Regions from separate parts of the Streptomyces sp. NPDC043952 genome, predicted to be linked through region 1. Evidence: riboswitches for the same ligand, from Rfam matches in the RefSeq annotation. Region 1 holds a riboswitch; each other region holds the start of a gene.
The links. Region 1 has a riboswitch for cobalamin ahead of AC069R_RS26860 (ribonucleoside-diphosphate reductase subunit alpha). Riboswitches for the same ligand answer to the same signal wherever they lie in the genome.

Region 1 (2,252 bases):
CGGCGATCATGTCGATCGCGGCGGCGAACCTGTTCACCCGCAACATCTACAAGGACTTCATCAAGCCGGACGCCACGCCGAAGCAGGAGGCGCAGGTCTCCAAGTTCGTGTCGCTGCTGGTGAAGGTCGGCGCGCTGGTCTTCGTGCTCGGCATGGACAAGACGGTCGCCATCAACTTCCAGCTGCTCGGCGGCATCTGGATCCTGCAGACCTTCCCGGCCCTGGTCGGCGGCCTGTTCACCCGCTGGTTCCACCGCTGGGCGCTGCTCGCGGGCTGGGCGGTCGGCATGGTCTACGGCACCCTCGCCGCGTACGGTGTCGCCTCGCCGACCCAGAAGCACTTCGGCGGCTCCGCCGACGACATTCCGGGCATCGGCCAGATCGGCTACATCGGCATGACGGCGTTCGTGCTCAACGTCCTCGTCACGGTGGTGCTGACCGTCGTCCTGAAGGCCGTGAAGGCCCCCGAGGGCGTCGACGAGACCCGTCCCGAGGACTACACGGCGGACGCGGGCGATCCGGGCGTCCAGGTGGAACTGCCGCCGGCGACGGCGGGCAGCGCGCACTAGAGCACCCCGCGGCGGGCCACCGGAAATCATGTGTCCCGGTGGCCCGTTGTCGTCCACACTCACCGGCATGGACATCCTGATCCGTACCGCCGACCCGACCGAGTACGACGCCCTCGGGGCGATCACCGCCGACGCCTATCTGGACGACGGCCTCCTGGACTTCGGCGCCGACGACCCTTACCTCCACGAGCTCAGGAACGTGGCCAAGAGAGCGGCCGCGGCCACCGTCCTCGTGGCCGTCCGGGGCGACGCCCTCCTCGGCGGGGTCACCTTCGTGCCGTCCCCCGGCCCCATGGCCGACATCGCCCGCCCCGGCGAGGCCGAGATCCGCATGCTGGCGGTGGACAAGGCGGCCCGCGGCCGGGGGGCCGGCGAGGCGCTGGTGCGGGCCTGCGCCGAGCGGGCGCGCGCCGTCGGGGGCTGCCGCGCGATCGTGCTCTCCACGCAGCCGACCATGCGCGGCGCCCACCGCATCTACGAGCGGCTGGGCTTCATACGCACGCCCGAGCGGGACTGGCAGCCCCTCCCGGAGCTGACGGACCTCACTCTGCTCACCTACCAGTTGACGCTCTGAGATCGGCGACGACACAACATCTGGGGGTGGCACGACGACCCGGCACTAGATGTATGCTCATGGTCGCTGTCGTCGCAGGGGAATCCGGTGCGAATCCGGAACTGTCCCGCAACGGTGTACTTGTGCGCATCCGCGCACAGGAGTCAGTCCGAGGACCTGCCGGCAGCGCACCCGGCCCACCGGTCCGGGTGCTCTGAGACGTCCGGGCCTCGTGGAGTGGGCCGGTGGACGCGACGCCGTGTGCGCTCGTGGCTGCCCCCTGCCCTCCGCCAGGCCCCGTGCCGAGCGAGGGAGAGCCCCACGTGACCATCGCGCCAGCCGAACCGGCTTCAGCCCAGGGCCTGGAGAACGACGGTCCCGGTGCCGCACTGCTGCGGACCCTGACCGAGCTGACCGGGGACCTCCCCGACGCCGATCCCGGCCGGGTCGCGGCCGCCGCGCTGCGCGGCCGCTCGGCCCACGCCGACGAGGCGGAGCTGCGCGAACTCGCGACCGAGGCCGCGGCCGGCCTGATCTCCGAGGACCCCGCGTACTCGCGGCTCGCCGCCCGGCTGCTGACCCTCGCCATCCGCGCCGAGGCCGCCTCGCAGGGCGTGACGTCGTTCACCGAGTCGGTCGCCGTCGGGCACCGCGAGGGGCTCATCGCCGACCGGACCGCCGAGTTCGTGCGCCTGCACGCCGCCCGGCTGGACCAGCTCGTCGACCGGGCCGCCGACGACCGCTTCGGCTACTTCGGCCTGCGCACCCTGCACAGCCGCTACCTGCTGCGCCACCCGATCACCCGCCAGGTCATCGAGACCCCCCAGCACTTCATGCTCCGCGTCGCCGCCGGCCTCGCCGAGGACGACTCGGCACGCTCCGTGGACGAAGTGGCCGCGCTCTACCGGCTGATGAGCCGGCTCGACTACCTGCCCTCCTCCCCCACGCTGTTCAACTCCGGCACCCGGCACCCCCAGATGTCGTCCTGCTACCTCCTCGACTCCCCGCTGGACGAGCTGGACTCCATCTACGACCGCTACCACCAGGTCGCCCGGCTCTCCAAGCACGCGGGCGGCATCGGTCTGTCGTACTCCCGTATCCGCGCCCGCGGTTCGCTGATCCGCGGCACC
Region 2 (2,252 bases), on a different contig from region 1:
CAAGATCTGCAACAACATGATTCTCGGCGTCTCCATGATCGCTGTCAGCGAGGCGTTCGTCCTCGGCGAGAGCCTCGGCCTGTCCCACCAGGCCCTGTACGACGTGGCCTCGACGGCATCCGGCCAGTGCTGGGCCCTCAGCGTCAACTGCCCCGTCCCCGGGCCCGTCCCAGCCAGCCCGGCCAACCGGGACTACCGTCCCGGGTTCGCCGCCTCTCTGATGGCCAAGGACCTTGGGCTCGCGGCCAACGCAGTCAAAGCGGGCGGAGTGCACGCGGAACTCGGCCTGCGAGCAGCCGAGTTGTACGAATCCTATGCCGAGCGAGCCGGTGTCACGGAGGACTTCTCCGGCATCGTACGCACCATCAGGGACCAGAGCGGAGCTGAGGCATGACCACGGAACCGGCCCACGAGTACGAGACGATCCTCGTCGAGCGCAAGGGCCGTACCGCCCTGCTCACCCTCAACCGGCCCAAGGCCCTCAACGCCCTCAACCTCAAGGTCATGAACGAGGTCGTCGCGGCGACCGAGGCCCTCGACCGGGACCCGGGCTGCGGCTGCATCGTGATCACCGGGTCGGCGAAGGCGTTCGCCGCCGGCGCCGACATCAAGGAGATGCAGCCACAGGGATACATGGACATGTACCTGGCTGACTGGTTCGCCGCCTGGGACCGGCTCGGACAGCTCCGCACGCCGACAGTGGCGGCGGTCGCCGGATACGCCCTGGGCGGCGGCTGCGAGCTCGCCATGCTCTGCGACATCCTGCTCGCCGCCGACACGGCCGTCTTCGGCCAGCCCGAGATCAAGCTCGGGGTGATCCCCGGCATCGGCGGCTCCCAGCGCCTGACCCGCGCGGTCGGCAAGGCCAAGGCCATGGAACTGTGCCTGACCGGGCGCATCATGGACGCGACCGAAGCCGAGCGAGCCGGGCTGGTCTCCAGGGTGGTCCCCGCTGACGACCTGCTCGGCGAAGCCCTGGCCGTCGCCGAGACCGTCGCCGGTAGGTCGCTGCCTGTCGCGATGATGGCGAAGGAAGCGGTCGGGCGGGCCTTCGAGACCACGCTCACGGAAGGCGTCCGTTTCGAACGGCGTCTGTTCCACGCGGTGTTCGCGACCGCCGACCAGAAGGAGGGCATGGCCGCCTTCGTAGACAAGAGACCGCCGGAGTTCCGCCACCGCTGAACCGCCCGGCACCCGGCCGTCCGCCCGGCTTGAGAGGAAGATCATGCCGGGGCGGACGGGCGCGGTCTTGGCCAGGCTCGTGACTCGCGATACGGTCGGTCCGATATCGACGACGGCGAGACGGAAGCCGGTGGGACTCCGGCACGGTCGCGCCACTGTATGCGAACTATCCTTATGACGGGCGGTTCGTGAGTCAGACCCGTGGCCGTCGTCATGTGCACCACCGAGATGGGACGCGAACTCCCAGAGGAGGTTCCGCCATGGCGCAGACCGCCGCGCAGCCGACAGCCACCACTCCCGCCATCCCCGCGAAGCTGCCGCTGAAGGCGATAGCTCCCTGGGCGGTCTTCTTCGGCATCCTGATGCTGGTCCTGCTCTACTTCGTCGGCGCCGAGCAGGGCGCCACCTCGGTGTTCAACGGCACCGACGTCCACGAGTGGGTGCACGACGCCCGCCACCTGCTCGGCTTCCCCTGCCACTGACGCGAGCGGACAGCACACACCCATGAACTCCGCAACGGTCAGAAACCTCCTCGTGCGGGGCATGCTCGCCGGCCTCGTGGCCGGCGTGCTCGCCCTCGTCGTCGCCTACCTTCTCGGGGAGCCGAGCGTCGACAAGGCGATCGCCTTCGAGGACGCCCACTCTCACGAGCACGAGATGGAAGTCGTCTCCCGCTCCCTGCAGTCCACCGCCGGCCTCGCCACGGGCGTCCTCGTCTACGGGGTCGCCTTCGGCGGCATCGCCGCGCTCGCGTACTGCTTCGCACTCGGCCGCGTCGGCCGCTTCAGCCCGCGGGCGACCGCGCTGCTGCTGTCCGGCTGCGCGCTCCTCGCCGTGTATGTCGTGCCGTTCCTGAAGTACCCGGCCAACCCGCCGTCGGTGGGTGATCCGGACACCATCAGCAAGCGCACCACGCTGTACTTCCTGATGATGTTGCTCAGCGTGCTCCTGGCGATCGCCGCCACCATCCTGGGCAAGCGCCTCGCGCCCTCGTTGGGCACTTGGTGGGCGACGGTGGCCGCCGTGGCCGCGTTCGCCGTCGTGATCGGCCTGGCCTACGAGTTCCTGCC
Region 3 (2,252 bases), on a different contig from region 1:
AGATCACCGCGTCGTACTGCCCGCGCAGCTCGGCCAGGCAGTCCAAAACCGTTCCCAGCAGCCGCTGTTGGCGCCCGCCGTGGTAGCCGCGCGCGCTCAGCTCGCCCACCGGCCTGCCCAGCAGCACCACCTGGCTGCTCTGTTCGCCGCCCGGCTTGAGCAGCACCGGGTTCATCAGCGCGGTCGGTTCGATCCGGCAGGCCTGGGCCTGCATGGCCTGGGCGCGCCCGATCTCGGCGCCCTCGCGGGTGACGAAGGAGTTCAGGGACATGTTCTGCGCCTTGAACGGCGCGACCTTCACGCCCTGGCGCACCAGCCACCGGCAGATCCCGGCCGTCACGACGCTCTTGCCTGCGTCGGAGGTGGTGCCGGCGACGAGGAGACCACCGTTCACTTCCCGCGTCCCTTCAGCCCGTTGACGAGGTGGCGCGCGGCGAGTGTGGTGCCGAGCGCGAGCAGGCCGACGCGGCGGGAGAGCCGTACCGCGCGCTCGATGTCGGGGACCCGGACGGCCCGCCCCGTGACGCCGTTGAGCACGGGACGGTGCTCGGTCCGGCCGCCGTAGGAGAGGGTGCCGCCCAGGCGCACACCGAGGGCGCCCGCGAAAGCGGCCTCCACGGGACCGGCGTTGGGGCTCGGATGCCGGCGGGCGTCCGCGCGCCAGGCCCGTACGGCGCCGCGCGGATCGGGTCCGGCCGCGGCGGCGAGTACGGCGGTCAGCCGGGCCCCCGGCCAGCCGGCCACGTCGTCCAGGCGCGCGGACGCCCAGCCGAAGCGGCGGTACCTGGGGGACTTGTGACCCGACATCGCGTCCAGGGTGTTGACGGCCCGGAAGCCGAGCAGCCCCGGCACCCCGGCGGCCGCGCCCCACACCAGGGCGCCCACGACCGCGTCGGAGGTGTTCTCGGCGACCGACTCGACCACGGCCCGCGCGATCCCGTCGGCGTCCAGCGCCTGCGGGTCCCGGCCGCACAGGTGCGGCAGCCGGGCGCGGGCCGCCTCGACGTCCCCGGCCGCGAGGGCGCGGCCGATCGCCCGCGCCTCGCGGGCGAGGGAGGTGCCGCCGACGACGGACCAGGCGGCCGCGGCGGTCAGGGCGACGGCGGCGGTGGGGGAGGGGCGGGCGACGCGTGCGGCCAGCGCTCCGAGCGCGACGGCGCCACCGGCGCACACGGTGGTGTGCAGGGCGCCCCAGCCGCGGTGGTCGTGCCACAACGCGCCTTCCACGGCGGCGGCCGCACGCCCGAACGCGGCGACCGGATGCCCGCGGCGGGGATCGCCGAGGAGGAGGTCGCCGAGGAGTCCGGCGGCGGCGCCGTACGCGTAACTGCGATCGGCGGCCATCGGCTCAGCCGGCCGTGGGCACCGCGACAGTGGTCCTGGTACTGGTCGTTCGGCAGCCGAGCATGGCGATGTGTCCTCACTCAGGGTGTCCGCGCCCTGGTTCGACGTGATCCGGCGGCGAGAGTTCCTGGCTCTCCGGGGGTTCTTCCCCGGTGACAGTGGCGGGACCGCGCCGGATTCGCACCGGCTTCCTCTCCTGCTGCCGTAGATGGCGTGGGCAGTCCACCATGCGCCCGGAACGGCCGTCAACTTGCCGTTGACCTGCGGGAGTGTGCAGATCCCCACACCGCGCGGGGTGGCCGGGCATGCCGAAGGCTCCCCTGCCGCGGGTGGCGGAGGGGAGCCTGGGGGACTGCCGGGGTGGTGCGGGCCGTGACACCTTCGAGGTCAGGGCCCTTTCGGTGCCAGGACGCTTTCGGTGTCAGGGCGCTGCGGGGCCCTGACGGCTCAGGACTTGGAGACGATCAGGAGGATGCCGTACGCCACCGCCGCCGCGCAGGCCGCGAAGCAGACGTAGGCGCCGGTGACGGCGAGCGTGGCGGAGCCGCCCTCGGCCGCGGCCTTCTCGCGCCGGGCCAGGCCGTTGATGCCGAGGGTGAACAGGACCACCAGGCCCACCGTGAAGGCGAGGCTGACGCCGAAGACGGAGCCGATGGCCGCCCAGTCGATCTTCATGGGGTTGCTTCCTTGGTGAACGGGCTGGGGGTCAGACGGTGGCGGCCGGCGGGACGGCGGAGGCCGTCTGCTCGGCGGCCGGGACCGGCGCGGGGGCGGGGATGGTGGCCGTCAGGTCGTCGGCGATCGAGCCGGCGGGCGGCGGGGTCACCGCGGCGATGGCGGTGGTCACCACGCCGGACGGCTCCGCGGCCGGCTCGGCGACCACGTTGGTGTGGTCGATGACCTCGCGC

Region 2: it holds a riboswitch for cobalamin, as region 1 does, so the genes downstream of both, AC069R_RS25690 (CbtB domain-containing protein) here and AC069R_RS26860 (ribonucleoside-diphosphate reductase subunit alpha) in region 1, are expected to answer to the same signal.
Region 3: it holds a riboswitch for cobalamin, as region 1 does, so the genes downstream of both, AC069R_RS22190 (cobalamin biosynthesis protein) here and AC069R_RS26860 (ribonucleoside-diphosphate reductase subunit alpha) in region 1, are expected to answer to the same signal.

Annotation. Positions count from the first base shown of each region.
Region 1 covers NZ_JBWKES010000030.1:65,269-67,520, reverse strand. Annotated here, with positions in the region: gene mctP (monocarboxylate uptake permease MctP) at 1-569, shown strand, start outside; gene AC069R_RS26865 (GNAT family N-acetyltransferase) at 637-1,143, shown strand; cobalamin riboswitch at 1,187-1,321, shown strand; gene AC069R_RS26860 (ribonucleoside-diphosphate reductase subunit alpha) at 1,446-2,252, shown strand, end outside.
Region 2 covers NZ_JBWKES010000027.1:65,777-68,028, reverse strand. Annotated here, with positions in the region: gene mmsB (3-hydroxyisobutyrate dehydrogenase) at 1-394, shown strand, start outside; gene AC069R_RS25695 (enoyl-CoA hydratase) at 391-1,182, shown strand; cobalamin riboswitch at 1,261-1,406, shown strand; gene AC069R_RS25690 (CbtB domain-containing protein) at 1,443-1,664, shown strand; gene AC069R_RS25685 (CbtA family protein) at 1,687-2,252, shown strand, end outside.
Region 3 covers NZ_JBWKES010000019.1:91,987-94,238, forward strand. Annotated here, with positions in the region: gene AC069R_RS22185 (cobyric acid synthase) at 1-394, opposite strand, end outside; gene AC069R_RS22190 (cobalamin biosynthesis protein) at 391-1,344, opposite strand; cobalamin riboswitch at 1,444-1,586, opposite strand; gene AC069R_RS22195 (hypothetical protein) at 1,792-2,019, opposite strand; gene AC069R_RS22200 (inorganic phosphate transporter) at 2,051-2,252, opposite strand, start outside.